DNA from 2 places in the Rossellomorea marisflavi genome. Region 1 is predicted to be linked to the other one. Evidence: predicted binding sites of a transcription regulator. Region 1 holds the regulator's gene; the other holds the start of a gene.
The links. Region 1 encodes NrdR, which represses ribonucleotide reductase genes. Its sites were predicted from a motif close to AACACNATATATNGTGTT; they were not measured.

Region 1 (15,603 bases):
CATAATGAGCTTGAACTTACGCAAAGCGATCATACACAATGTGCAGGGCAATTCACAGGATGAACTGAGAGATACCATCGTAGACGCCATTCAGGGAGGCGAAGAGAAGACGCTCCCAGGACTGGGTGTACTCCTCGAGGTTTTCTGGCAGAACGCTGATCCGAACGAACAGAAGATGGTCCTTGAAAAGCTTGAGAATTCCCTTCAACAGCCTCATTAAAACGAATGGCGCGCCTTCATGCAGAAGGCGCGTTTTTCATTTCACTCCAAAAGCCCCATCCCGTGGACGTTTGAGTGAAATCGTGAGTGGTAAAGAAAGGCTAAAAGCTTCGAAAGGGGAAGGAACCAAATGGGTAAAGATAACAGAGCACTCCTCGTGATCGATATGATCAATACGTTCGACTTCGACGGAGGGGAAAACCTGCTTGACCATACCCTTGACGTCGTCGATCCGATCCGGGATCTGAAGAAAAAGGCGAAAGATGCGGGTATCCCCATCATCTATGTCAACGATAATTATGGTCTATGGCAGGACAATATGAACGATATCATCGAGCACTGCAAAAAAGGGAAGGGTAGAGAAGTCATCGAGCGGCTTCACCCCGACACAGATGATTACTTCATCATCAAGCCGAAGCATTCCTGTTTCTTCGGGACACAGCTTGAAATCCTCCTTCACCAGCTGGATATCCAGCACTTGATCCTGACGGGGATCGCGGGGGATATCTGCGTCCTGTATACGGCGAATGATGCATATATGAGAGAATATGAGCTTTCCATCCCGACCGACTGTGTCGCTTCAGAGACGACTGAAGATAATGATAATGCCTTCCGGATCATCACCAAGACGATCGGGGCAGATCTGACCGACTCCCACAAGGTCGATTTCAATCACTGATCATTAGCATGCAAAAAGAGGCGCCCGCGGGCGCCTCTTTTTGATCAATCATACGTAATTTTATCGACGGTTTCACGGTCGAGCTTCTTGATGACCTCCGTGATGAGTTTCACCGCATTTTCGTAGTCATCACGATGAAGCATGGCAGCATGACTGTGGATGTAGCGGGTGGCGATGGTGATGGACAGGGCCGGTACCCCGTTCGCCGTCAGATGGATCGAACCTGAATCGGTCCCTCCCCCGGCGATGCTATCGTATTGATACGGGATGCCCAGTTCGTCTGCCGTTCTGGTGACGGCATCACGCAGGCCTTTATGGGAAACCATGGACGCATCATATAGGATGATCTGTGGGCCATCTCCCATTTTACTTGATGCTTCCTTATCGGAGATTCCCGGTGTATCACCGGCGATCCCGACATCCACACCAAAGGCGATGTCCGGCTGGATTTTCGCAGCAGATGTGCGGGCACCGCGGAGTCCGACTTCCTCTTGGACCGTTCCGACACCGTACACGATATTCGGATGATCGGCATCCTTAAGGTTTTTCAGTACATCGATGGCAATCGCACAGCCGATGCGGTTATCCCATGCTTTTGCAAGGAGCATCTTTTCATTGTTCATCACCGTGAACTCGAAGTATGGAACCACCATATCTCCCGGTTTGACTCCCCATTCCGCTGCTTCTTCGCGGCTGGAAGCACCGATATCGATGAACATATCCTTGATGTCAACCGGCTTCTTACGCGCTTCAGGAGGAAGGATATGAGGTGGCTTTGAACCGATCACACCCGTGATTTCCCCGCTATCGGTCACGATGGTCACCCGCTGGGCAAGCATTACCTGGGACCACCAGCCTCCGACGGTTTGAAAACGCAGGAAGCCCCTGCCGTCGATCTGGGTCACCATGAAGCCTACTTCGTCCAGATGACCGGCCACCATGATCTTCGGACCGTTCTCCAAACCGGTCTTCTTCGCAATCAGGCTTCCCAGGTTATCCGTAGTGATTTCATCGGCAAATGGCTCTATGTATGTTTTCATCACGTTCCGCACTTCGCGTTCATTTCCCGGTACTCCCTTGGCATCGGTCAAATCCTTGAGCATCGTCAACGTTTCGTCAAGTTTCGTCATTGTTTCGCCCCCCTAAATAATAGTCACCTTTATTATACTTGAAAGCTTCAGATTCATCAAAATATTCATTAATACCCTTCTTGCTGACGCTGATAATTCACTTCATTCTTCTTCAGGTAGGATTTAAAGATGTCTTCCGACTTGAACCCGAGGACCCGTCCAAGCTGAAGAAACTGTTGGAAGAGTGCGAGAAGGTTCTCAATGGAGCGCTCCTCCGAGAATCGGTTCACTTCACTGTACACCTTGAGGAATTCCTCTGTCGGATCCCCCTCTTCCAGTACCTCGGGCTCATCGATGGAACGGATGCCGATGTCGATTCCAAGGGAGAGGATGAAGTGGATTCCGTCTACATACTCTTCCAAGATGACCTCTTGCTCGGAAGGGGCCTTCTTGCTCCAAAACTTGAAGCACCTCGTTTCATTCGCCAATTCCCCGAGTTCGACGAGGAGGGCCAGGATTTTTTTATCGACCAGGTCGGCGTCTTGAAGTCCGTGCTCACTTTCGATGTGCCGATCCAGTTCATTCTGCATATTCAATAGCTGATTCCAATCCATTGTGCTCACCTTTCCTTTCTACACTATCTAGTATGACAAATTTTCAGAGGAATTTTAAATAAAACGAAACCTTTTTTTTATCCATCCGTATGTACATGAAGAATCCATATGCCTACGGAGGTAATCTTCATGTTTTTACTGATCCGACTGGTCCTTTTATTGCTCATTATCTATCTTCTGTACCGCTGTGTGAAATATATCCTCAATCCGAAAAGAAAGCTTGAACTGGCAAAGGAACAGCGCAGGTTTTATTTCCTGGATGATCAGGAAAATGTGCACAAGAACTTTCATGTCACCTACAAAGGGGTCCTGTTCGAAGGGGAAAAGTATATGGGGTCCACCGACCATTCCTTCGAGGTGGTCTCGATCTTCGTATGGGCGGAGAACATCGCGACCCTGAAAGGGCTGAACACGGAAGACTTCCACTACGTCCAGAATGAAATCAAGGAGCGGTATCCTGCCGCCAAGATCGACTGGAAGAGTCCCATACATGAACTCCTGAAGAAAAAAGAACGGTAGCACAGCAAAGGGGGCGTCCACCAGGACGGCCCCCTTTCTTATTTGCTCGGAAAGAATTCATTCCATGAAATGACCCGCACCTTTTCCCTGAGAAGATAAAACAGGACAGCCAGGGACAGGATGATCATGACGATGATCGGCGGGGAGAACGTGGTGATGTATTGACCGAATACCGTATAAAAGAATGCCAGGGGAATGTTCGAGAGGAAAGCCGCCCTGAGGAAAGGTTTGAATTCCCTGTGACGCTCAAGGAGACACAGATTGAGGAGCTGATAGTGGACGAACGGGATCAGCTTCAACACCGCGATCTGACCGGTCGTCAATACGGCATTCCGGCCGAACCACTTTTCCTTCAGCTTCAGGAGCCTTTCGGCAAACGTCGGAACCCCTTTGATGACAAAGAAGAAAAGAACAGATAAGAGCGTCAACCCGATCAGGGAATAAATCGTCCCGAACACACTTCCGAACAATAGACCTCCCGCCATGCAGACCAGTGCGACAGGGATGAAGAGGAACTGCCTTAAGATGTGGAACAGAATGAACAGGAAAGGGGCGATAAAACCACTCGCTTCCATGACGGCAAATGCAGCGACTAAACGATCATCCATGATGCAAAACCCCCTACTATGCCTCTGATGATGTTCACGAGCTATTCTATCCTATGAGACGCCCCCTCCTGTCAGAACTCACAAGACAAACCAGATATAAAGTCCCCCATGCAGGATGACCAGCAATGGGAAGCCTAGCCTGAACGCAACATGCTTCGTCTTATGGCGATGGATGCGCATGCCGAAGTAACTGCCGACGCTCCCCCCTAGGATCGCCACCTGCCACAGCGTCCGTTCGCTGATCCGGTACTCCCCCCGCCTTGCCTTTTCTTTGTCGCGACCCATCAGGACGAAACCGGCGATATTGATCACGATGAGATACAGATTCAATGCGATGACCCATGTTTCCATGCAATCTCCCTTTCTCTCTATGCAAAAAGGACCGGCCACCGTGGGCCGATCCCTCAACAAGATTACTTGTTCAATTGTGCTTTTGCTGCGTCAGCCAATTGGTTGAACGCATTGATATCAGAAACCGCTAGCTCAGCAAGCATTTTACGGTTCACTTCGATACCAGCAAGCTTAAGTCCGTGCATCAAACGGCTGTAAGAAAGACCGTTCATACGTGCAGCTGCATTGATACGAGTGATCCAAAGCTTACGGAAGTCACGTTTTTTCTGGCGACGGTCACGATAAGCATACATGTATGATTTCATGACTTGTTGGTTTGCTACTTTATAAAGAGTATGTTTTGAACCGAAATAACCTTTGGCTAATTTAAGAACTTTTTTACGACGTCTGCGAGTTACTGTTCCGCCTTTTACGCGTGGCATAATAATTCCCTCCTATTTCTTACTTGCTTTTTATTTAAGGTTGTCAAGCATATGACGAATGCGTTTGAAATCTCCTTTAGAGACAACAGCAGCTTTACGTAGCTTACGTTTTGCTTTAGTAGATTTATTAGCGAATAAATGGCTTGTGTAAGCGTGAGAACGTTTAAGTTTACCAGAACCTGTTTTCTTGAAACGCTTAGCTGAGCCGCGGTGAGTTTTCATTTTTGGCATGTGCTTTTCCTCCTCGGGTCGATTATTTTTCGTTGACTGGTGCGAGCACCAAGAACATGCTGCGACCATCCATTTTAGGCTTTGATTCAACGGTTGCAACGTCTTTGCACTCATCGGAGAAACGATCGAGTACACGTTGGCCGATCTCTTTGTGCGTGATCGCACGGCCTTTAAATCGGATAGACGCTTTAACTTTGTCTCCTTTTTCAAGGAACTTACGAGCATTGCGAAGTTTCGTATTGAAATCATGGTCATCGATCGTCGGGCTCAGGCGAACCTCTTTCAGATTGATGATCTTTTGATTTTTACGGGCTTCTTTTTCTTTCTTCTGTTGTTCGAACTTAAACTTTCCGTAGTCCATGATACGGGCAACGGGTGGTTTTGCAGTTGGAGCAACGAGAACAAGATCAAGATTGACGCGTTCTGCGATTTCAAGGGCTTCGTTCTTGGTTTTGATTCCAAGCTGTTCACCATTCTGATCGATCAGACGCACTTCACGGGCACGAATCGTTTCGTTTAAGATCATGTCTTTGCTAATAACTAGCCACCTCCAAGGTAATTTAAAAGAATACGCGGTATCGGTTTGCAGCACCCGACCTTCATTTCAGAAACAAAAAAGATGCGAGTGTCGAAACACCCGCATCTGATTATAAAGCACATCGCTTAATTATCATGAAAGTTACCTGGTAACTGCAAAACGCGTCATTCAGGTGAGAAGCGGGATGCCTCTACTTGTACCAAACTGTATTCAATTCACCTTAGATACTATACCATAAGACAATACCAAAGTCAAACCGGTTTGTCACAACGTATTTCATGATAGCATTCATCTCGGTAGAGTGCAACCTTTTTTTGAGGTTTTCCCGAAAGATGCATGCTAACCGGCAAAAAGAAAGACGTTATCCGCGTTTCGCTTCGGATTTCACCATATCAGCAAAGGCATCGAAGGAAAGCGTTTCTGACTTCTGTTCACCATACTTGCGGACATTGACGGCTTTTTCTTTGATTTCGTTATCCCCGACAACGAGCATGTATGGCACCTTGCTCATCTGGGCTTCACGGATCTTGTAGCCGATTTTTTCATTCCGGTCATCAATATCGACACGGAGGCCTTCAGCCTGCAATTTTTCCTGTACTTCTTTGGCATAGTCGAAATGCACATCCGGCGATACCGGGATGACCTGTACCTGAGTCGGTGCGAGCCATGTCGGGAATGCTCCTTTGTACTCTTCGATGAGGAATGCCACGAAGCGTTCCATTGTCGATACGACACCGCGGTGGATAACGACCGGACGATGTTGCTTCCCGTCTTCCCCTACATAAGTGAGATCGAAACGTTCCGGAAGAAGGAAGTCCAGCTGGACAGTGGAAAGGGTCTCTTCTTTGCCGAGGGCAGTCTTCACTTGAACGTCAAGCTTCGGTCCGTAGAAAGCCGCTTCCCCTTCTGCTTCGAAATAGTCGATTTCCAGCTCATCCATGGCTTCTTTCAGCATGCCTTGAGCCTTGTTCCACATCTCGTCGTCATCGAAGTATTTCTCTTTGTCTTCCGGATCGCGGTAAGACAGGCGGAAGGAATACTCGTTGATATCGAAGTCTTTATATACTTCCTGTACAAGATGGACCACACGCTTGAATTCATCCTTGATCTGATCCGGGCGGACGAAGATATGGGCATCATTCAACGTCATTCCACGTACACGCTGGAGGCCAGAGAGGGCACCGGACATTTCATAGCGGTGCATGAGACCCAATTCCGCGATACGGATCGGCAGCTCCCGGTAGCTGTGGATGCTGTTTTTATAAATCATCATATGATGTGGGCAGTTCATCGGACGGAGAACAAGATCTTCGTTGTCCATCTCCATGATCGGGAACATATCTTCCTGGTAGTGATCCCAGTGACCGCTTGTTTTGTAAAGCTCGACGCTTGCGAGTGCCGGAGTATACACGTGGTTGTAGCCCAGGCGCTCCTCTTTATCCACGATATAACGTTCGACGATGCGGCGGACGGTTGCCCCTTTCGGAAGCCACATCGGCAGACCCTGACCGACCTTTTGGGACGTCATGAACAGATCCAGTTCCTTCCCGATTTTACGGTGATCGCGTTCCTTCGCTTCTTCAAGCAGGCGGAGATGCTCTTCCAGGTCTTCTTTCTTGAAGAAAGCTGTACCATAGATCCGCTGCAGCATTTTGTTGTCGCTGTTTCCGCGCCAGTAGGCACCTGCGATGCTGAGGAGTTTGAACTCCTTGATCTTGTTGGTCGACGGGATGTGGATCCCACGGCAAAGGTCGAAGAATTCGCCTTGTTCGTAGATGGATACCTGCTCCCCTTCAGGGATGGCTTCAAGAAGCTCGAGCTTATATTCATCGCCGACTTCCTCATAAATGCGCTGGGCTTCATCACGGCTTACCTCTTTACGGATGACCTCGAGGTTTTCACCGGTGATCTTTTTCATTTCCTTTTCGATCAAAGGAAGATCTTCAGGTGTGAAGGTATGCTCGGAATCGACATCATAGTAGAATCCACCTTCGATGACCGGTCCGATGCCGAGTTTCGTTTCGGGATACAGGCGTTTGATCGCCTGAGCCATCAAGTGGGCTGTACTGTGGCGCAAGATTTCCAGGGCGTCTTCACCTGGTGGAGTGATGATTTCGATGCTTCCATCGCTTTCAATTCCTGTCCGGAGATCAATCAGATTCCCATTCACTTTCCCTGCCAATGCCTTTTTCTTCAGACCTGGTGAGATCGAGGCTGCGATTTCCTCTGTTGTTGTCCCTTTTGGGAACTCCTTCACATTCCCATCAGGGAACTGCATTTTCACTACTTCTGACATAGCATATCACTCCTTTTATGATTCATCATTGGCCAAGAATCGGCCGAATAAAAAACAAAAAACCCCGTCTCTCCGTAAATATACGAAGGGACGAGGTTGTACTCGCGGTTCCACCCAACTTTTCATCCCCATCACGGGAATGACTTCATTGTCTTGATAACGACGTTTCGCCGTCGATGACTACTGGGGATAGCCCCGTTCGCAATCGAAGTTCAGAGGTGGTCAATTCATCCTTGCTGATAGGAAGCTTGCAGCCATTCGGCTTCCCTCTCTGTAATCCCGTCCGGAAGATTGTTGTCCTCATCATAACCTGTTTGTATGCACTTAGTATGTAGGTATTATAATCGGTTATGTCCGGAAAAGCAAGAGGGCGCCATCCTATCTTATTCGTTGGCAAGATCCAGGGGGATGCACGGATCGGGGAAGTAGCTGACCGGAAGGATATCCAGTCTGTCTTCAAATATATTTCTCAGGGTGGTGACGATTTTCTCCTCTTCCGTTCCATATACAAAAATGCTTTTCGGTGCAAGCGACAGTAACGGAGCGATGGTGGAGGAATCTACATACAGGGGGTGCTGAAAGAACAATCGTTTATCGATGGCGTTCATCAGCTCTTCCTTCGTCACTTCCGTATAGTGACCATCGAAAAAACGGAAGCCTGTCCTCGAAGGATACAAGTGGATGGTATCGGTCCTCTCTCCCCTGATGGCGAGATACTCCCTCAGCATCTGGATGAACACTTGATATTCCTGCTCCATCTTGTACTCATCAATGGCAAGTCCGAGCATCTCCCTCCATTTATCATGGAGGTTCTTCAACCTGAATGTCGCAAAGGAATCGAACGTGACAGGTGCCGGATGGCAGAGGAGGTTCTGAACTTCTCCCAACACGAGCCCACTCTCATCCCAGTCGGTCAAGAATTCCGTCAGTTCCGGTCGTTCCCCGCTCCTCATTTCTGAAATGATGGCGCAGATCTGGTCCACTTCCTCCGGATCATTGTAATAATAATCCGCTTTAAGGGTCTCTTCCGTCCACCCCTTCCACATCTCGTTGATGATGAAGGTCGTCAGGCTTGTTCCAAGACTGATTCTATCACGGTCGGTCTTCACTTCTATCGAAATTGCATAGTGGCTGCATCTTTGAATCTGCGTTTCCTTTATCCAGGATGGTGCGCACAGATGCTTCTGACATCGCAGTGCATCAGCCTTTCGTCTGAAAATCAATTCTACCAATCGATCCCGCCTCCTTAAAGCCATTTCCCTGCTTTATGTATATGGAGGGCCTGGCCAATTTAGAAGTGGGGGGCGAATAAATTTACAGGACGGGTCCGGGTCGGGCACGTTTTCGGGACTCTGCAAAGGAGGTCTGGACAACACGAAAAGGGATTATTTTTTACCAAGACAATCCATGTGGGTCTTCCCATCGTTCCCTTGCGAGACGGGGTATGCGTGATCGTAGTCGGCTGGCATGCTGCTCTTTCCTCTGGAGTCTTCCGATCAACCGCAGGCACTTCTGTAATCATTGGACAATTGAAAAAGAGGATGGGACAAAACTAAAAGAGGCCCCTTTAATGCCGAACACGATCAGTATAGGATCTTACTACCGCTCATGATCTCCGTGCAAGACTTCGCTTTCCGCGGGTAGCCCGTGAGCCTCCTCGGCACGCCTCCGGGGTCTCACATCAGCTACTCTTCCCGCTGGAGTCTTCGTCTTACACTCCGATCAACCGCTGGAAACGATGAAATTTAAATGTTCATTAAACGAATTTAAAACCCGAATCATTTGCTTTATCGTAGGCACGATTCGGGTTTTACTATGACTAAAACATATTTGTCTTAGCCTCTTCGCTACACGGTTGCACAAGCCACTCTATTCCCGTCTGTTACGTCCATCGATCAGAACGGGTGCGGCCAGGTATTTGATCCTTTCCATGATCCTCGCGGCTTTTAGTTTTTCCTCTTCCCCGCGCTGTGAATAGGTAAGGTGATGGGTCAACTCGCTATGATTGAAGTTGGAGGTGAAGAAGGTCGGCAGGTTTTCAAGCATCCTGTACTGCAGGATCGTACCGAGGATTTCATCCCGCCCCCAACTTGACATCGTTTCCGCCCCGATATCATCGAGCATGAGGATCGGCGCCGTTTTGACGGCATCCAGTTTTTCATTGGTTGTATGATCACCGAGGGACTGCTTGATCTCGCGGAAGAACTCCGGAACATAGACAATCATGGACGAGATCTTCTTCTCGGCGAGCTCGTTGGCGATCGCACCGAGGAGATACGACTTCCCTACACCGAACTTTCCGTAGAAATAAAGGCCCTTCATCTTCTTGCCTTCTTCGTAATCGCGTACGAAGGCCATGGCCTGACGGATTGCTTCCACCCTCCCCTTGGAGTCGGGCTCAAGTTCATCGAAAGAGGCATGAAGGATATCTTTCGGCACGTATAAACTTTTGATCAAACGCTGGGAGCTTGTCCGTTCGTCGTGCACGACTTTCCTCGGACAACGATGATACTCGATATCGATGACACGTCCCCTCACAACAAGATGGGGCTCATACCCTTCCATCATATTCTTGCATTCAGCCAGGGAAGGACATCCGCTGCATTCCTTACTCTGGGAGATGTATTCATATAATTTCATCAGATTCGCATCGATCACATCCCCAGGTACATCCTCCTTCCTGACGAAATCCTTCACATCGGGGTTCGCCAGGATCTCTTTTCTCATGGCGTCATACCGCTCTTGAAAAGAACCGGATGCAGCAAGCCTCTTGAGTGTATGGTTGATTCTTTCCATCTCCTTCACCTACTTCCGAAAATTCTTCAATTCTTCTTCTAGTTTTCTTTTTTCGGCTTCCAGGTCATAGGTTTCCCCGTTCTGACTTTTCGCCTCGACTTTCTCATCTTCCTGGAACCAATCAGGCAGTTTCTCCGTCCTGATCGGCTTCCTACGGGTGGTCCGCTTTTCATTTTTACCGGATGCCCACTCCATGTATTGCTTATGTTCATTCTTTGCAAGCTCCATCGCTTCTCCGGCCGTGGTCACTTTCTTCCTGGCCCAATGGGAAGCAATCTTCTCCATATACCCTTTCGTCAGCTTCATATCCGTCTTCAGCAGCACATACTGAATGAGGACATTGATGACGGGAAGGGGCAGTTTCTGCGTCATGACAATCTCTTCAACAACCTGAAGATCCGACTTCGATGCGGCACTTCCATTGGAGATATCAGCGAGGACATCCTTTGGCGATGTGCTTTCAAGATACTCCAGAAGCTCCTCCTCCCTCGTCAACGGTTTGGAGGCTTCTTTGTTCACTGGTTTCGCTTTCGGCGTCAGATCGGGCAGTTCATCGCCGGTTTGCAGCTGATACCAATCACGGGCTGATTTCCGCAATTGCTCTACATCAATCGCTTCATCTGAATCGAGGGAACCCAATAGGATGTTTTTCATCTGAAGGGGACCGATCCCGTATAGATAGCTGAGCTTCAGGATCGTCTCTTTCACGAGAGGGGTGAAAGCCCTTCTCGGCACCATGGATTCTGAAAGTCCGTTGAGCAACAGGCTGAAATCAAAGTCGATATCATCCATGGGAGGGCCATCGTTCTTCCCATAGCCGATATACGCCTTCGCTTCGTTCGTCAATGAGCCGTCATTGGCCTCATGGCGAAGGAAGTCGATGCTGTTCTCCGAGGAGAATACGTCCTGAAACGATCGGGTGACATCTGTAAAGCTATCCGCTTCCATCCCGCGATCAGTGAACGATTCTTTCAGGCGCAGGTAGTGGGACCGTCCAATTTTCCTGAACAGATACACATTCAGCATGCCATCTGTGAAAAAATCATTGGGCAGCAGCGGGGGCTGAAGTTCATAAATGAAGCTCCGCTCGCCCTCCCCTTTCTTCGCGTACGTCTTAAGCAGGCCGATCCCCTCAAGCTTCATGCGCGCTTCGTGGATTTCCTGGAGATTCATGGACAGGATATTCATGAGATGATAATGGTTGGAAGGTGCCGACCATAGCCTGCTTTCTTCCACCTCTCCCCACAGGCTCATATACAGGCTGTAAGAAACGGGACCGATCAGGGGCTGATATAAGAATGTGATGATCTTCCTCTCAAATTCCTGCAGGAGCCCGTTGGTGCAGACCGTATAATGATCCACAGGCTGAATTTCATTCCAGTGATTCTTCATCATTGACCTCTACCTTTCGACACATAAGAGAAAAAGAGCCAAAGATGGACTCTTCAGCTCGGTCTTTCACTCTTTTTTGATCAGTTCTTTTAATTCATCTATGAACACATTGATATCCTTGAATTGTCTGTATACCGAAGCAAACCGGACGTAAGCGACTTCGTCGACCTGCGCCAGGCGATCCATGACCATCTCTCCCACTTTCACGGACTCGACCTCGGACACCCCCTGATTGCGGAGGTCCTTTTCAATATCCAGGGAAAGCTTCTCGAGCGTCTCCAATGGGACAGGACGTTTCTCGCATGCCTTAATAAGACCACGGAGGATCTTTTCTCTGCTGAACTCTTCTCGCAGGCCTTCCTTCTTCACCACAATCAAAGGCAGTTCTTCCACCTTTTCGAACGTGGTGTACCGGAACCCGCACACTTCACATTCTCTTCTTCTCCTGATGGAACGCCCTTCATCAGCCGGACGCGAATCCACCACCCGGGTGCCATTATTCTGGCAGGACGGACATTTCATACTATCAGCTCCGTTATGCTAAACTCATTTACACTTATGATATAGAAAAGTGGTGCTCACCACAAGTTCTCGCTATCTTACCCTCGTTAATTTCCCGTCCAGGACTTCATAATAATTCTTGATCTGCGCCTTCAGGACGGAATACGTACCGAGGATCTTCCCCTTATCCGTACTCAGTTTGAAATCGACCGCCGTCTCGAGGGGCCTTACCCCGATGACCGTGGCCACGATGAACAGCTGCGGGGTCCCGTTCTTCCGGATCGTGATCTCTCCCCTGTCCTTTGATTCGGACAGGATATCGTACTGGGAAGAGGAGAACAATTCGAGGACGGCATTGAATGTCCCACTTTGCATGGATTTATAATAATGGGTCTGCAGGACTTCTTCTTCCTGCTTATCCGATGTTTCACATTCCGATTGAAAACGTTTCAGCAAGGTCTTGATTCCGCTCATGATCATTTTCCTCCCTTTGTATATCCCCATTTTACACGAAAAACGGAGGATTGAAAATGGAGACATTGAAAGCGGGAACAACTCCAAATAAAAAAAAGAGATGCATGAGTCATGCACCTCTTGAAGATTCAACTATTAGAGCGCCTGAGCCTGTGATTTCTTAACCTGTACAGGTCCCATGCCGCGCGGAAGTTCGATTGTTTCACGGGTATCAGCACCCAATGCTTCAGCTATATATTCTGCAGCGATGTTCGGATCTAGATCTCCGCATGTATACACATCGATGCTGGCATATCCATGTTCAGGAAAGCTGTGGATGGTCAGGTGGGATTCAGAGATGATCACCACTCCGCTCACGCCTTGTGGAGCAAATTTGTGAAAGGCCACTTCACGGATTTCAGCACCTGATTTAAGAGCTGCGTCCACAAACGTTTTTTCAATTCCTACTACATCATTCAACTTTTCAAAATCGCAACCCCATAGTTCAGAGATTACATGACGACCCATTGTTTCCATTTGATCGTTTCCCCCTTTGACATAATTTTTTTCGTCAAAATGAACAAGTCCCTTGGCAAAATCTTAACCACCACGGGGGAAAGTTAGTCCGAAGAGGTCCTAACCCTTTAAGTAGTTAACTCAGTAATCATTTGCTGTTAAGAAGTTCACGAAAAATAGTATACTTGGTTTAAACCCCATTTGCAATAAATTTTCAAAAGTTTTTTCATGGGTCCGATCTCGCATCCAGTGTGCAGGGATATGGATTTTCCCGACGTGAAAGCCTGCATACGGACCAGTACTTCTTGTGTGGAGGGCCCAGACGGTGCCTATGGGTTTTGATATGGTCAGAAGGCTGGTGGACCCCGGCAGGTTTCCGGTTCCTGGCAGGCCATTTAAGCACGAAAAAAGAACGCATCCTCGATGCGTTCCTATGTTCGTTCGTTCTTTTTATATTGGTTCTTTCAAACATTCACCCCGGCTGCCGCTTCCATCTTGGATGCCGTGAACCTCACTAGGTCGACGACCCGGCAGGAGTAGCCCCATTCATTATCGTACCATGCAAGCACCTTGACTTTGCGATCGTCCATCACCATGGTGGAAAGACCATCTATGATGGCAGAGTGGGGATTGGTGTTGAAATCGATTGACACGAGTGGCTCCGTCGTGAATTCAACGATTCCGTGCATGGAGCCCATTGAGGCAGCCGTGAATGCATCATTGATTTCATCGACCGTTACATCCCTTTTCACATCGACCACAAGGTCCACAAGAGATACATTCGGAGTCGGGACACGAAGTGCCATCCCGTGAAGCTTGCCTTTCAATTCCGGCATGACGAGAGCCAACGCCTTTGCTGCTCCAGTCGTCGTCGGAATGATGGATTGGCCGCACGCTCTCGCCCTCCGAAGGTCTTTATGGGGGTTATCGATATTCTTTTGATCATTCGTATAGGCATGCACCGTGGTCATCAGACCGTTTTCAATCCCGAACTGCTCATGAAGCACTTTTGCCACAGGTGCCAGGCAATTGGTGGTGCATGATGCATTGGAAATCACATGATGTTCGTCGATTTTGAGAGCGTCTTCGTTGACCCCCATCACGATGGTAACGTCTTCATTTTTACCCGGGGCCGTCAAGATCACTTTTCTTGCACCAGCATCCAGATGCAGGGCAGCTTTCTCCCTAGAATTGAACTTGCCTGTGGCTTCGATGACGATATCCACATTCAATTCATTCCATGGAAGGGCAGCCGGATCGCGGTTGCTCAGTAGCTTTACCGTCTTCCCATTGACAATCAGTGAATCCTCCCCGATTGCCACATCTGCCTGAAATGTACCGTGGTTGGTATCATACTTGATCAGATGCGCCAGTGTTTCTGCCGGATAGCTGGCATTGATGGCCACGACTTCCAAGTCATCCTCCATAATCGCCTTCCGAAATACCATTCTCCCAATTCGACCAAATCCATTGATTGCCACTCTCGCCATCATATATCCTGCTCCCCTCTATATTAATGTTATACTCATATGTTTGTTTTCTAAAAATAGTATAACATATTGAACGGAATTGACCACCAAGTTTTGCATATAGTCGAAATGTTGTAACATTCTGATAACGATTTCTTTTATTCATATTTCTTACAGCTTGGTTAAAGTCCACTAAGCTCCCCGGAAAAATAGAAAAGCCGCCGGACAAATTCCGGCGACTTTCCATTCACGGCTTCAATCCCCATGCAGTCAGGAGTTCTTCCACCTGCTTCAAGGTATCTTCCACCGAACCATTATTATCAATGACTGCGTCTGCCTTCTCTACTTTTTCCCTCAAGGGGAGCTGAGAGGAAATGCGGGACGCTGCCTCTTCTTCGGTCATTTTGTTCCGCTTCATCAATCGGCTGAGCTGAACGTCTTTTTCCACGGTGACGACGATCGTCCGATCCACCATCCATGTCAGATCACTTTCAAATAGAAGGGGAATATCCATGATGATGGTCTGTTTCCCGTTTTCAACGGCCTCGTCTTTATGGGAGAGCATCATGCTCCTTACAGCCGGATGCACGATTCCATTGAGAAGATTCCGTTTCGTCTGGTCATTGAAGATGATGGCCCCGAGACCTGCACGGTCGATCTGGCCGTTTTCCTGTAGGATGCCCTTGCCGAATGCTTCGACGATGGCGAGGTACGCGGGCTGCCCGACTTCCACCACCATGCGTGCTGCAAGATCTGCATCGATGATGGTATACCCCTTTTCTTGTAGTAATGCCGATACTGTACTTTTACCGCTTGCAATGCCGCCCGTCAGTCCAATGATGTTTGCCACTTTCATCGATCCTTTCGTTCAGCACCATTCCCTAGAACCGCATGATCCCCAGACAAATCAATAGGACGCCAGGCAGGAA
Region 2 (15,603 bases), 300 kb from region 1:
ACCATTTCATTGAAAGGAGTCGAAATGCCCTTGCCTTCTCCCAGTTTCGGTACAACCCCATTGATATAATCAATTTCGGTTTTTCTATTTTTCTCCAAATCCTGCAGCATGCTTGCGCGCAGCAATCTTGATGGCTCCATCACGGCCCTCAGTGTTTGAATGCGGGCTTCGATCTCATGTTCACTTTCCAACTCAAGGGATTCCACGTCAAATCCGCCCATTTTGGCAAAATGGACACCATTGGCATGTCCAACCTTGATGGTTTCATCTGCGATATGGACGGCACTGGTGATACCCGTTTCATCGTCGAGGACGTCTCCGTATTCACCGTTCAACGCAGCAGATAAACCACTGAAAGCATTGTTAATCAGTAGCTTCGACCATTTGGTCCCCACCAGATTATCGGAAATATGCGTGCCTCCTACAAGGTCCAGGATGGATTTGATTTCCTGGATCCTGTCAGTTGTTTCCCCGTTCAACTCGCCGATCTGAAACGCATACTGTTTGAATTGGCTAAATTCAGTTGTAAGATTCGATACACCCGGCTCTATGAATGTGGCACCGAATTCAACAGAACCCGCAATCACACGTTCTTTTCCGATAATGGAACCGACCACTTCTTCCGGTATTCCATTTTGCAGGGAACATACGACACTACCCTCATGTAAGAAAGGAAGAATCTCTTGTAAAATCGCTTCATTATACAATTGTTTGGTAAGAAGCAGGACCAAATCATAGGTCCCTGCTTTCTCCGCTGGGGTGATGGCTTTGACCCTGGCGTGAAATTCCGTCGTACCGATGACTTTGGCCCCTTCTTCATTCAGCCTGTCGACGTGTTCTTTATATGAATCAATCAGTTCTACATCCATCCCCCCGTGGGCAAGATATGCTCCGACGATGGTTCCGAGTGAACCTGCTCCCAATACTGCGATTCTCATGAAAATGTCCTCCTTATTTTTCCTCCAGATAGTTATATACCGGTTTTGCTGCATTCAATGTCAGGTCTGTCAGGATATGGGATGCCGATACTACTTCCAATACGGGAAGGTCGGCAAGCGGCGCCAGTGCGTGTTCGAATAATTGCAGTCTGGCAGGGCCGCTCCATGCCCCCTTCACGTTGATATCTGTTATCTGAGTGCGCACGAGATCGCAGATCCTGAGATTCCCTTCATAATCTGTTGCCATCTTGACCATGTAATTCGGCCGGCAGATCTCTTCAAGCGCTTCTTCCTTCGCCATTTCAGCATGCTTATACCCCATGGTGGCCGTTGCAACCCGGAGTGAACCATAATCCAGGGTCCCAACAAGGGTGTCGGAATCGACATAAAGCTTAGGATCGCCCAGCTTCTTTGGATACGCCGTCAGCTCCCTACCGCTCGCAATCGCTGGGAAATTGTCCACGTACATCGAGTGCACATAATCACCCTCTTCGCCGTTGAAGCGGACAGGGATGACCTGACCTGATTCTGTATATGCACCCAGACCAGTTACATCCGGCATCCACATGACCTCGAATTTCACGAGGGGCTCATTGATTTCCAGTGGTTCCGGGACCGCTTCACGCAATGCCTGTTCATCCGTCCGATAGAGAATCGTCAGGTATTCCCGGTTGATGAATTTGTAAGCCGGATAAGGATAAGCCGGTGCTGTTAATGGGGTTGTGAGATTTTTCGAAATGGTATTCACATCAATTTTCATCGTGATCGCACCTTCCATTCATAGTCAGTGAGGTTCACTGAACTGAACCTCTATCATGAGCTTACTCCTTCATTTACATTTAATCTAATACATAATAATATATGGATATATTTATCTCAGTAAATGTTTTGAAGGAGTATGATGGATGGAACTTCTACAACTCAAATATTTTCAGACCGTGGCCTATACCGAGCATATTTCTAATGCCGCCAAACAACTTAAGATTGCCCAGCCTTCCCTGAGTCTGACCATAAAACGACTGGAAGATGAACTGGGGACGTCCCTATTTGATCGGAAAGGGAGGAATATCCAACTGAGCTCTTCCGGTAAGATCCTTTTGAAACATGTGAACCGTATCTTTATTGAACTGGAGAATGCACAAGCTGAAATTGAACGTGAAGAGCATCACCTGGCCCACACGATCAAGATTGCCATATCCAACCCCCGGTTCCTCTCCGGCCTGATCAGTGAGTTCATCAATTGCGCTCCTGAGACAACAATCATTCAATCCATCACGGGAAAAACCGATATCCTATCGAGTTTGAAACGAGGGGATATCGAACTAGGTATAGCAGGTGATACGGTACAGGATGAAGAGTTGGAAAGCCGCTTGCTTGTGAATGAAGATATTGTTCTGGCACTTCCCTCCAATCACAGATTGACTGGGGTAGCCGAACTATCGCTTCATCATGTTGCCGATGACCCCTTCATCACCCTGGCCAATAACGAAGAATACCGCACGTTTACGTCCATGCTATGTGAACGTGCTGGTTTCATCCCCAAATCAGCATTCGAAGTAGATTCGAATCTGTTGGTTGAAATCATCAAACTGGACCAAGGAGTGGCTCTCCTTCCTGTTTCTAGTTGCAGGACCCTTGGATTGAATTATCGTCCATTGACGGATCATTCTGCTACTTACCCGGTCAGACTGTATTGGAGAAAGAACAAGGTAATGAGCTCCTCGACTAATGGTCTTCGTAATTTTATCGTTTCATATTATAAAGAGCACCATGACTTATTCAGGATTTGATCCATCCCTTCGGATGGCACTTCTAAAACAAAAAAACACCTCTCTGGATGGAATACATCCAAAGAGGTGTTTCTCTCTATCAGCTTACAGTCCGCATTTGAGCTGTGCACCACAGTTTGTGCATGTGTTGCATCCACCCATGTCTTTGACTGTCCCTTTACGGCAAACCGGGCATGTGTTGCCGACTTCCGATCCGATGGTCACATCAGTCGAGCGCACATCCTGGATCGTGTCTACAAGGACAACGGGTTTTTTCGCTGTTTCTACGATAGTTTCCTCTTCATCATCAAAGCTGTTTTCTTCCGCTTTGAGGGTGAGGACCTGTGAATCACGGCTTCCGTCTACATACACGGTACCGCCTTTTGCGCCACCTTTATAGAGGCGTTCGTACACTTTTTGCACCTGCTCTACAGTGTAACCGCGCGGGGCGTTGACCGTTTTGGAGATGGAGCTGTCAATCCAGTTCTGGATCACACATTGAACGTCCGCATGTGCTTCCGGTGCCAGGCTCATGGATGAAACGAACCACTCAGGCAGTTCATCTGCACTGGCTCCTGGATTTCTTGAAAGATAATCTTCTACAATATCCGCTTTGACTTCGATGAATTTACCGAGTCTTCCGCTTCTATAATAGGTGAAGGAGAAGTATGGCTCAAGACCTGTGGATACCCCTACCATCGTTCCGGTCGATCCGGTTGGTGCAACCGTCAACAGATGGGAGTTACGGATTCCGTGCTCTAAGATCCCTTCCTTCACATCTTCAGGCATTTTCTCCATGAAGCCCGTCTGTGTGAAGCGTTCACGGATGGCTTGTGTTTCAGCATCGGTGCTTCCGACCAGGAACGGGAAGCTTCCCTTTTCTTTGGATAGCTCGATGGACGCACGATAGGCTGTCGTCGCGATGACTTCGAATACTTCATCAACGAGCTTGTTTCCTTCTTCTGAGCCGTATTCTTTCTCACAGTAGATCAGAAGATCGGCAAGTCCCATGACACCTAGACCGACACGACGTTCACCTAGTGCCTGTGTTTTATTCTCATCAAGGAAGTATGGAGTCGCATCGATGACATTGTCCTGCATGCGCACGCCGACTTCGACCGTTTGCTTAAGCTTCTCAAAATCAACGGTTTTCGCATCTTTATCGGCGAATTCAGCGAGATTGACGGCAGCAAGGTTACATACGGAGTAGGGAGCCAAAGGCTGTTCACCGCAAGGGTTGGTTGCTACGACTTTTTGACCGTATGCTTTTGCATTCGTCATATCATTGGCATTGTCGATGAAGAAGATTCCAGGTTCTGCAGAGTATGTGGCACATACGTTGATCAGATTCCAGAGTTCCTTCGCCTTGATCTTGCGGTAGGTTCTCACTTTATAGCCCATCTGTTCCCATTCTCGAACATCTCCGACGTTATGCCACTCTTCATTATAGAATGCCATCGTGTCGGCATCATAGCTTTCGACATCCGGGAAGCGCAGCTCATATTCTTCGTCATTCTCGACTGCATCCATGAAGTCGCTTGTGAGGCAGACTGAGATGTTGGCGCCGGTGAGGAACTCCGGATTGTGAACGCTGTAGGTCCCACCGGTGTTCAGCTTCTCTTCTGCACCTCTCAGGATCTTTTCATCAAAGCCTCCGTAGCCAGGGATATGTCTGTAGTTCAGGATCCCTTGATACATCGCTTCTTCCTGTTCGGTAAGCGGTGTGAATTTCAATTTATCCTGGGCCGCTTTCTTGATGGTCTCATCTTCCGTATTCTCAAGCAAATAGCGGAGGATGCGTGGATTTTGCATCTTCGAGATGATGAATTCCACGATGTCCGGGTGCCAGTCTGAAAGCATGATCATCTGGGCACCGCGACGTGAACCGCCCTGCTCGACAAGGTGAGTAAGCTTGGCAATATCATCAAGCCACGATACAGACCCTGAAGATTTGCCGTTCACGCCTTTCGCTAGCGTATTGCGCGGACGCAGTGTAGAACCATTGGTTCCCACCCCGCCGCCGCGACTCATGATTTCCATTACCTGTTTCCGGTGTTCGGATATACCTTCACGTGAATCCTGCACAAACGGCATGACGTAGCAGTTGAAGTATGTAACATCCGTTCCTGCTCCTGCCCCGTAAAGGACGCGTCCTGCCGGTACAAAGTGCAGGTTCACCAATTCATGATAGAATTTTTCGAACCAGACTTGCTTCAGTTCAGGAGTTTCTTCCACTTCCGCCAGACCTGTTGCGTTACGCTTGGCAATCTGCTCGTAGAATACTTCAAGGGGCTTTTCGATGACGTCCAGATTACGCAGGACGATTCCCGTTTCCATTTCCTCCGGCTTTTCGATTGCACTCCGGTATTCTTCTTCGATCCAGACGTGGGCCTTTTTGTTCTCAAAATCGATTTCTTTGATATATCCAAGGCCTCGTGCCGGGAACTTCGGATCTTCCTTGATGGTCAGAACAACGAAGTCACCTGCTGAGAGGGTGATTTTTTCGGTATCCTTGAATGAGTATCGGTCGATCATCACCAGGCGGGATACACCTTTATGGGTAGTCTTCATATCCGGGGTGATCTCGTGCACCTGTGGGAACAAACGGATATCTTCATTCAATCTCTCAATGTTTAAACTCATATTTTCTTTCGACGCAACAGTCATATCGACAACTCCTTCTAGCTCTATGTTTCTCTGCGATACATGATGGTTTGATTTCCTTAACTAACGTTATCACAGCGACTTTAGAAAAGCAACAATAAAACACAACATATAGTGGTCAGAATTTTAAGTCCCACACCATATGTTGTGCCGAGGTTCATTTCGCCCTTCATTTGTCAAGTGGACAATCCTTCAAGAACATTAGAAAAATGGAGATTAACCGGAATAAACCATCGGAAATCGACCCATTTCTATGATTTTCAATGTTGATATTATCCAATACCCGACAAACTTTGAAATAGCGGGCATTTATTCTATTTCCTGCAAAAAATAAAAATTATCTTTTGTAATTCCACTCGTCGGACTCGTAGCGTTCCTTCGCGAGCTTTTCTACATATTGTGTTTCTTCAGGTGACAGCTCATACGGTTCCAATCCGATTCCGAGACCGTCTTCGAACCCTTTCTTGAAGGCGTCCTTGGCCATCTCCATGGTGACCGGTTCCGCACTGATTTCATTCATGGCGACGGCCTTGCTTTTGAATGCGCGCTGCATGCGTTCTTTCACACGATCATTCGGATAGTTGAAGAGGCTGAAGAGCTTGTCTTCGTCCAGGTCAAGGAGAATGGATCCGTGTTGGAGGATGACACCCTTCTGTCTTGTCTGGGCACTGCCTGCCACTTTGCGGCCTTCCACCACGAGCTCATACCAGCTTGGCGCATCAAAGCAGACGGCTGAGCGCGGATTCTTCAATCCTTCCCGCTCCTCCGCCGTTTTCGGCACGGCAAAATATGCTTCCAGACCGAGGGCCCGGAACCCTTGTAAGATCCCTTCGGAAATGACGCGGTACGCTTCCGTTACCGTCTTTGGCATATCTGGGTGATCTTCGGAGACGATGACGCTGTAGGTAAGTTCGTGCTCATGAAGGACGCCCCTGCCTCCTGTCGGTCTTCTCACAAAGCCCAGATTATGCTTTTTCACATTTTCCATGTTGATCTCTTTCTCTACCTTTTGGAAGTATCCGATTGAAAGGGTCGCCGGGTCCCAGCCATAGAATCGGATCGTGGGAGGGATCTTCCCTTCGCTGTGCCAGTCAAGGAGCGCTTCATCCAATGCCATATTGAAAGAAGGGGAGCAGTGACCGGAATCGATGAATCTCCATATTTCCTTTTCCATTATGCATACCTCATTCTTATGTTCGCAGTATTATGTATCGGTCACAAATGTCAGACCGTTCTAATCCGTTACTTAGTCTATCAAATACCCGGTAAAAAACAAAGGGAAACCGATTGGAAAGTGTTTGAACTTTATTTCAAAAATCTTTTGATTATGTTTGCCATCATGAATATAATAGTAGATAGCGCATTTGTAGAAAGGAGCATGAATGGATGGAAGCTTTATATATCCTATTGATTGTAATCGGTGCAATCGCAGCGTATTCACTCATTACATATTTCAATCAAAAAAGAATCGTTAACACACTCTCAGAGGAAGAGTTTCGCGCAGGCTACCGTAAAGCCCAGCTGATCGATGTCCGCGAAACCAATGAATATAACAACGGTCATATTCTTGGCGCCAGAAACATTCCACTTTCTCAACTGAAAATGAGACAAAAAGAGATCCGTAAAGACCAGCCCGTCTACCTCTACTGCCAGAGCGGCATGAGAAGCGGCAGGGCGGCTCAAATGCTCCGTCGTCTCGGCTACCGTGACCTCCACCAATTAAAAGGTGGATTCAAAAAGTGGACAGGGAAAATCAAGCACAAAAAATAAAGCCTTCCGGGTGCCCATCAGGGTACCGGAGGCTTTTTTCGTTTAGAAACGAGCCTGGGATAAAAGTGTTTCAGTCATAGTAAAACCCGAATTCATTTGTCAATGAATTCGGGTTTTTAATTTGTTCATAATGTCTATTTCATTGGTCCTAGCTGTTGATTGGCGTCCAAGACGTAGACTCCAGCGGGAAGAGTAGCTGATGTGAGACCCCGCAGGCTTGCCGAGGAGGCTCACGGGCTACCCCGCGGAAAACGTAGTCTTGCACGGAAATGTACTTTTTTCGTTTAGTCCAACCTTTTTCTCTTTTCTTGCATTAAACTTCTTTCTGATATCGAAGGACGGGTTTTCGTGCCGCCAAGGTTTCATCCATGCGTTTCACAACCGTCGTGTGAGGAGCTTCCTGGACGATTTCTGGATTTTCTTCCGCTTCCTTCGCGATCTGGATCATAGCATCGATGAATGAATCAAGGGTTTCCTTCGACTCGGTTTCCGTCGGTTCGATCATCATGCACTCTTCTACATTCAATGGGAAGTAGATGGTAGGTGGATGATAGCCGAAGTCGAGGAGGCGCTTCGCGATATCAAGGGTACGCACCCCGAGCTTCTTCTGACGTTTTCCGGAAATCACAAACTCATGCTTGCAATGACGGTCATATGGAAGATCGAAGTGAGGAGCTAGTCTTCTCATCATATAGTTGGCGTTCAGTACGGCATTCTCCGTCACGGCGCGCAGACCATCCGGCCCCATCGTCCTGATATACGTGTAGGCACGCACATTGATCCCGAAGTTCCCGTAGTATGGTTTCACTCTTCCGATACTTTCAGGGCGGTCATAATCGAATACAAAGTCTTCTCCCTTTTTGACGAGGATCGGCTTTGGAAGATAAGGAATCAAATCTTCCTTTACTCCGACAGGACCGCTCCCAGGTCCGCCTCCCCCGTGGGGACCGGTGAACGTTTTATGAAGGTTTAGATGGACAACGTCAAAGCCCATGTCCCCCGGTCTTGCTTTAGAGAGGACCGCATTGAGGTTCGCTCCGTCGTAATAGAGCTTGCCGCCGGCACCGTGGATGATGGAAGCCATCTCGAGGATATTCTCTTCAAAGAGCCCGAGTGTGTTCGGGTTCGTGAGCATCAAGGCCGCTGTATCGTCACCCACCACCCGCTTCAGATCTTCGAGATCAACGAGGCCGTCTTCATTTGACTTGACCGTAACGGTCTCAAAACCAGCAACTGTTGCGCTCGCAGGGTTGGTCCCGTGGGCAGAGTCGGGAACGATGACCTTTGTACGTTGGGTATCGCCATTCGCTTCGTGGAAGGCGCGGATCATCATAAGCCCGGTCCATTCCCCATGAGCTCCCGCAGCCGGCTGGAGGGTCACTTCATCCATCCCGGTGATTTCTTTCAGATGTTCCTGGAGGTCATACATGAGACCAAGTGCCCCTTGTACACTTTCAGGCTCCTGAAGTGGATTGATATGGGCAAATCCATTGAGGCGCGCCACATATTCATTCACCTTTGGATTGTATTTCATCGTACATGACCCAAGCGGGTAGAAGCCGGAGTCGACTCCATGGTTGCGTTTTGAAAGGGCCGTGTAATGACGCATGATATCAAGCTCGGACACTTCAGGCAGATCGGCTTCCTCTGTGCGGATGAATTCGGCCGGAATCAAATCTGAAAGATCTGCCGCAGGAACATCCAATTCAGGGAGGCTGTATCCTACGCGTCCTTCTTTAGTGAGTTCGAAAATAAGAGGCTGATCCTTCTTATGCATGATAATCCCCCAATTCTTTAGCAAATGCATCGATTTCTTCTTTGCTGCGAAGTTCCGTGACGGCAACGAGCATATGGTTGGCGAGCGTTTCGTCCGTAAGACCGAGATCATATCCCCCGATCATCCCTTTTTGAAGGAGATGAAGATTGAGATCCCTGACCGGAGCCTTCAATTTGACGACGAATTCATTGAAGGAAGGTCCTTCGAATGCCACTTCGAGCCCGGCAGCCTTCAGGGCATTTTTGGCATAGTGGGCTTTTTGGATGTTCTGGATCGCCATCTCTTTAACCCCCTGCTTCCCGAGTGCCGTCATGGCAACGGAAGCCGCCAGGGCGTTCAGCGCCTGATTCGAACAAATATTGGACGTCGCTTTATCGCGACGGATATGCTGTTCCCTTGCCTGAAGGGTCAGAACGAACCCGCGGACACCGTCTTCATCCACCGTTTGACCGACAAGACGACCCGGTACCTTTCGCATAAGCTTCTTACTGACGGCAAAATACCCGCAGTGCGGTCCGCCGAATGCGCTAGGGATTCCGAACGGTTGCGCATCTCCGATAACGATATCGGCACCGAATTTGCCCGGTGGTGTGAGTGCTCCGAGTGCAAGAGGGTTGGAAGAGACGACAAACATCGCTTTCGAACCATGGGTGATGGCTTCCATCGCCTGAAGATCCTCGATACGTCCGAAGAAGTTCGGATATTGAACAATCACAGCTGCCACGTCATCTCCGATGAGGTTCTCTAGCCCTTCAAGATCTGTCACCCCATCTTTATGGGGGATTTCTACTACATCGATATACTGACCTTTCGCATAAGAGCGCAGGACATCTTTGGATTCAGGATGAACCGCCGCTGATACGAGCACCTTCTTGCGACGGGTCTGACCGGCTGAAAGCATGGCGGCTTCAGCAAGGGATGTACCTCCGTCATACATGGAAGAGTTGGCTACATCCATCCCTGTCAGCTCACAGATCATGGTCTGGAACTCGAAAATCGCCTGGAGTTCCCCCTGTGAAATCTCCGGTTGATACGGCGTATAGGCCGTATAGAATTCAGAACGTGACAAAACATGATCCACGATGATCGGCATGTAATGATCATACACACCCGCCCCAAGGAAGCTTGCATGACTCCTGAGATCGGCATTTTTAGCTGCCAGGGCCGTCAGTTCCTTGACGAGTTCCGTCTCGGATTTAGCTTTTTTAATGTTATAGTCGCCTTTGAAGCGGACTTCTTCTGGAATATCTTCGAAAAGGGCATCGACGGTGTCGACTCCAATGCTGTCCAACATTTCTCTTTGATCCTGATCTGTCATCGGTAAATAACGATGCTTCATGAACGTCAGTCCTCCCTATTTGCCAGTTCTCTTATAGAATGGTGTCTTCACTACAACGGCTTTCAATTGTTTATTCCGGATCTCTACGATCACTTCAGTGCCGGGCTCGGCAAATTCCTTCTTGATAAGTGCAAGACCGATATTCTTCTTCAGTGTCGGCGACTGGGTACCGGTTGTGACCTCCCCGATCAGCTCTTCCCCTGAAAATACACTGTATCCATGACGAGGGATGCCGCGGTCGATCATTTCGATCCCGACCAGCTTACGAGGTGCCCCTTCTTCCTTTTGTTTGCGAAGGACTTCCTGGCCGATGAACGGGATGTCTTTATTCACCTTCACCGCAAAACCGATTCCCGCTTCGATGGGCGTGATTGTCTTCGACAACTCCTGTCCATAGAGTGCGAGATTCGCTTCGAATCGCAAAGTGTCACGGGCACCAAGGCCACAAGGTACGATTCTTTCCTCTTCACCCGCCTGAAGGATTTCCTTCCACAGCGCCGGTGCGGAATCCGATGCACAGTAGATTTCAAACCCGTCTTCCCCTGTGTAACCCGTTCTTGATACGAGAGCTTCGTGACCACTGATCATGACCTCATCCTGGAACTTGAAGAACCCGATGCTGCCGAGATCTGTCTCGGTTAGCTTCTGGAGGATCTTCTCCGCGAGCGGCCCCTGAATGGCAAGCTGGGCGATTTCGCCTGAACGATTCGTCAGCTCGACCCCTTCGGTTGCATGATGGATGAGCCATTCGTAATCTTTCTCGATATTGGATGCGTTGACCACAAGGAGATAATCGTGATCTTTCCTTTTATAAACGAGAAGGTCATCGACCGTCCCTCCGTCTTCGTAGCACATGGCGGTGTACTGAGCGCCTCCGTCCTTCAATTTGGACAGATCATTGGTCATCATCCGTTGAAGGTACTCAAGGGCACCTTCCCCTTTCACCGTGATCTCACCCATATGGGAGACATCGAAAAGACCTGCACGGCTCCTTACGGCTTCATGCTCGTCTTTGATCCCGGAGAATTGTACGGGCAAGGCCCATCCTCCAAAATCGATCGTCTTTCCTCCATACTCGCGGTAAAGATCGTGTAAAGGCGTTTGCTTCAGTTCTGACATGGCGATTCCCCCTTTAGTGGTTACACTGCATTCTTTTGCATGAAAAAAGGACAGAGAAGCCCCTTTTCAATAAGTGGGCTTCTCTGTCCTGGCACCTGAAAGTTTACCGATTCATACGGCTTTCCCCTTTGGTGGTCCCCATCCGGGACGCTCTCCAGAGTTGCGTCCGACAAGAGTCTTTTTGCCTGAGAGATTCACATCGTGATGCTTGCTCCTTCGGCGCTGCAGACTGCAGTCTCTCCCCTTGTCATCATTCGCCAATATTCCTTGCAATAATTGGTCATACTAAAGATATAAAAGAAATGCAGCAGATGCTAATGTTCGGATTTAGATCATTTTTGTAAGATTGTAAATCTATTTTCATCCTACCATTAATCAATTGTTCCGGGCAATCAATTTTTGCAGAAAAAAAGGAGTTGTTTTTATATGAATGTAGATATCATATTCGATGAGGGATGGGGAGAAAATCTTGAAAGCCTTATCACAAATGACGGGCCATGGGGAAGTTTCGACCTCTACAAACTCGCCGTCGAATTCGAGCACCATCTCGCAATTCCGAACTTTGAGGGGCTTCAGGCACCGAAACATTTGGCAAATGTCACTCCCCTCCCCCATCAGCTCGAAGCTGCGAGGCAGGTGGTGGAGACCATGAACGGAAAAGCGATCCTTGCAGATGAGGTCGGACTCGGAAAAACAATTGAAGCGGGGCTTGTGTTGAAGGAATACATGATCCGTGGACTGGTGAAGAAGGTGCTCATACTCGTGCCGGCGTCCCTGGTATCCCAGTGGTGCTATGAGTTGAATACGAAATTCTTCATCCCTGCCGTCCCCCAAAGGAAAAGTTACGTCTGGGACCAGTGTGATATCGTCGTTTCTTCCATGGATACAGCCAAAAGAAGCCCTCACCGGGAAAAGGTGTATGAACAGGATTATGATCTCGTCATCATCGATGAAGCTCACAAACTGAAGAATCACAAAACGAAAAACTATGAATTTGTGCAGAACCTGAAGAAAAAATTCTGCCTTCTTCTGACGGCTACTCCCATCCAAAACCGAATCGAGGAAATCTTCCATCTTGTTTCCCTCCTGAAGCCCGGGCATCTTGGAAGCGAATCGGGCTTTACCGACCGGTATAAAAATGGGGATCGGTCCCTTGAGGATGACGACCATCTGAAGAACCTGATCAACAAGGTGATGATCAGGAACCGAAGGAATGACACCGGTATCGAATGGACGAAGCGCCATGTAAAAACGGTCCTGATCGACTTCTCACAGGGAGAGAGGGACCTATACGACAGCTTCGATCTTCTGCGCGGCCGCTACGATGACTGGGCCACATCCAGCTCCTTCTCCCTCCTCACCCTGCAGCGGGAAGCATGCTCCAGCCGAGAAGCGGTGTACTTCACGTTAAAGAATATGCTCGCCAAAAAGGAAGATCCTTCAGAGGGATTCAAGCAAGTCATCGGAACGCTCATGCAAAAGGTCGAGAACGTCTCCGTCAACTCCAAGGCAAAGAAAGCCCTGGAGCTGATCCAATCCATCGACGATAAAGTGATCATCTTCACTGAATACCGGGCAACCCAGATGTATCTTCAATGGTTCCTGAAGCAGCATGGTATCACATCGGTTCCTTTCCGGGGCGGGTTCAAGCGCGGGAAAAAGGACTGGATGAGACAATTGTTCCAAAATCACGCCCAGGTTCTCATCGCCACGGAAGCCGGCGGGGAAGGAATCAACCTTCAATTCTGTCATCACGTCATCAATTTCGACCTTCCGTGGAATCCCATGAGACTCGAGCAGCGGATCGGACGGGTGCACCGCCTGGGACAGACCGAGGATGTTCATATTTACAATTTCGCCACGAAAGGAACCGTCGAAGAACATATCCTCACCCTGCTTTATGAAAAAATCAACCTGTTCGAGCGTGTGATCGGCGAACTTGATGACATCCTGACCCGACTCGATTTCAAAGAGTTTGAAGATCACATGACAGATATCTTCGCTTCCTCAAGAACCGAGGGTGAAATGAAGATCAAAATGGAAAATTTGACGAGCATGATTCAATTTGCAGAACAGATGAAGGAGGAGAAGGCCGATGCAGCAGCACGAAATACATCGATTTCTTGAGCGGTATTTTCACGCGAACGGGTGTGAGCTGAAGGCAAGCGGTGATGGCTATATGACCGTCCAGCTCACGATCGAGATGGATAAAGAGCTCATGAATCGCCCATTCTACTGGCATTATCTCGAAAAGACCGGTGGGGAACCGAATCCCATGGCACTAAACCTCATCACCGATCAGGAAAAGGCGCCGGAAGGACTACAGGGGGAGGTCATCCATTTCGGTTCACCCCGACTGCACCAGATCTTCCGTTCCACCCGGAGTCTGGCAGGATATACCCGGCTCTATGAGGACCGTGCGGGGTATGGCCAGCAGCAAATCCCGCTTCATCCGTGGCTCGGCATGAACGTCAAAATCTCCTATCAATCGAATCGCAAGAAGGATACGTTCCGCAGCATCGGCCTCAATCTCATCAACGGCATGATGAAGGAAGGGTTTCACGATGAACTCCTCACCCTCAAGCTGACGCCGAAGATACCGGATCTCTGCTTCACCCTGACCCCGATCATCCGCCCCAAAAGCGGGATCGGACGCATCCAACAGCAACTGCGGGATGAAATCAGCCGGGAGTCGACGGAATGGGCAGAATCAGCCCTTGCCTCATGGAAGGAAGACCGGGAGCTGTTGGACCACTTTTATAAAGAGGTCGAAGAAAAGCCCGAATCCTACTTCCTTGAACAAGCTGCCCTAAAGGATCAATACGAACCGAAGATCGAAATCGAAATCATCAATGGGGGGATCTTTTACCTTCAGCAGTGACACATAAAGAGATTAGGTCAAAACGAAAAAAGGACCATGTAATGACAAACAATAGTAGGACTGATTCCTAGTAACCCTTATGATTTCCGTGCAAGACTTTGCTTTCCGCGGGTAGCTCGTGATCCTCGCGAGCCTGCCCAGCACCACTTTTCCCGCCGGCTCCTTCGTCTTGCACTCCAATCAACCGCTGGAAACAATATAAGCGTAATGGTCATGAAACAAAGTAAAAACCCGAATTATTTTGCCTGATCATCAGCAAATGAATTCGGGTTTTACTATGACTAGAAGATGTTTGTCTCAGCCACTTTTTATTGATTCCTATTTTTTTTGAAAAACAGCCCGACCGCATAGGGAATGATGCCGAACCACCGATACAGGAATGGTTCCTTCCGGGTCTTGCGCTGCTTCCTGATTGTTTTCCGCTCCTGGGGTGATTTGTTATAATGCTGAACCACGGTCTGGGTCAAGAATTTGACGTAGTCATTTACAGACATCCTGCCACCACCTTCACCCATCCAGTATGCCCAGGTTTCCATGCTTTAATTCCTGTCGAGGAGGGAGAGGATCTCGCGTGTGACCGCCTCTTCATCTTTTCCGCCGGTGTTCACCTCATGGGTCCTCGCTTCCTCATAAAGGGGAAGGCGACGACTGAACAGACTCTCTACTTCATGACGGGGATTCTGTGCAAGGGGTCTGTCGTGATCTCCTTCAAGCCGCTCCCACAGGCTTTCGAACGGAGCGGACAGATAGATCACACACCCGCTTTCTCCAAGCAGTTTGCGGTTCTCCTTCCTCTCAACGATCCCTCCTCCCGTCGTGATGATGCACGCTTCTTTCAGCAGCTTTGACAGGACACCCGTTTCGAGATCACGGAAATGCCCTTCGCCGAAACGCTCAAAAATCTCGCGGACAGGCATCCCCTCCTGCTCTACGATGTATTCATCCATGTCCACAACATGAAGGCCGACCTTTTCGGAGAGTATATGCCCGATTGTCGTTTTTCCTACTCCCATAAATCCGATAAGCACAATTGATTCCATAATCTACTTCCAATCCACTATCTTTTTTGTGTCCTTATTATACACGACTACGACCGGAAGAAAAACCTCACCGGGCTGATTCAATCTCACTTCCATTTGCTTGAGGTCACCAGAATCCTCCAGATAGTCCACGCTCATCGTGCCGAAGCTTCCCTTCCGCAGTCCATCGACACCACCTCCTGCTTCCATTTCATAAAGGACGGTCTGGTACAAGCTGATTTTTCGTTCGTACACGTTCTGCATATTGGTCAAGTACCGGTATTTACTCACATAAAGACCTTTTGAAGCGACGGCCACGGTCAAGAT

Region 2: a site for NrdR is predicted at 5,473-5,490, ahead of K6T23_RS14195 (vitamin B12-dependent ribonucleotide reductase). Genes of this name have one in related genera too.

The regions. Positions count from the first base shown of each region.
Region 1 covers NZ_CP081870.1:3,001,466-3,017,068, forward strand. The annotation lists gene sspI (small acid-soluble spore protein SspI) at 5-220, shown strand; gene K6T23_RS15715 (cysteine hydrolase family protein) at 350-898, shown strand; gene K6T23_RS15720 (M42 family metallopeptidase) at 943-2,028, opposite strand; gene K6T23_RS15725 (dUTP diphosphatase) at 2,097-2,582, opposite strand; gene K6T23_RS15730 (sigma-w pathway protein ysdB) at 2,712-3,101, shown strand; gene K6T23_RS15735 (TVP38/TMEM64 family protein) at 3,140-3,709, opposite strand; gene K6T23_RS15740 (DUF1294 domain-containing protein) at 3,788-4,060, opposite strand; gene rplT (50S ribosomal protein L20) at 4,123-4,482, opposite strand; gene rpmI (50S ribosomal protein L35) at 4,513-4,713, opposite strand; gene infC (translation initiation factor IF-3) at 4,736-5,239, opposite strand; ribosomal protein L20 leader region at 5,321-5,453, opposite strand; gene thrS (threonine--tRNA ligase) at 5,613-7,547, opposite strand; T-box leader at 7,631-7,863, opposite strand; gene ytxC (sporulation protein YtxC) at 7,931-8,779, opposite strand; gene dnaI (primosomal protein DnaI) at 9,417-10,343, opposite strand; gene K6T23_RS15780 (replication initiation and membrane attachment family protein) at 10,353-11,738, opposite strand; gene nrdR (transcriptional regulator NrdR) at 11,802-12,257, opposite strand; gene K6T23_RS15790 (cytosolic protein) at 12,330-12,710, opposite strand; gene speD (adenosylmethionine decarboxylase) at 12,846-13,226, opposite strand; gene K6T23_RS15800 (glyceraldehyde-3-phosphate dehydrogenase) at 13,670-14,698, opposite strand; gene K6T23_RS15805 (hypothetical protein) at 14,622-14,921, opposite strand; gene coaE (dephospho-CoA kinase) at 14,922-15,524, opposite strand; gene ytaF (sporulation membrane protein YtaF) at 15,556-15,603, opposite strand, start outside.
Region 2 covers NZ_CP081870.1:2,701,992-2,717,594, forward strand. The annotation lists gene K6T23_RS14180 (ketopantoate reductase family protein) at 1-938, opposite strand, end outside; gene K6T23_RS14185 (acetoacetate decarboxylase) at 952-1,698, opposite strand; gene K6T23_RS14190 (LysR family transcriptional regulator) at 1,844-2,728, shown strand; gene K6T23_RS14195 (vitamin B12-dependent ribonucleotide reductase) at 2,813-5,374, opposite strand; gene K6T23_RS14200 (lipoate--protein ligase family protein) at 5,709-6,545, opposite strand; gene K6T23_RS14205 (rhodanese-like domain-containing protein) at 6,758-7,141, shown strand; gene gcvPB (aminomethyl-transferring glycine dehydrogenase subunit GcvPB) at 7,455-8,918, opposite strand; gene gcvPA (aminomethyl-transferring glycine dehydrogenase subunit GcvPA) at 8,911-10,257, opposite strand; gene gcvT (glycine cleavage system aminomethyltransferase GcvT) at 10,273-11,376, opposite strand; glycine riboswitch at 11,458-11,536, opposite strand; glycine riboswitch at 11,540-11,630, opposite strand; gene K6T23_RS14225 (DEAD/DEAH box helicase) at 11,803-13,503, shown strand; gene K6T23_RS14230 (YqhG family protein) at 13,472-14,257, shown strand; gene K6T23_RS14235 (YqzE family protein) at 14,566-14,793, opposite strand; gene K6T23_RS14240 (shikimate kinase) at 14,797-15,297, opposite strand; gene K6T23_RS14245 (hypothetical protein) at 15,301-15,603, opposite strand, start outside.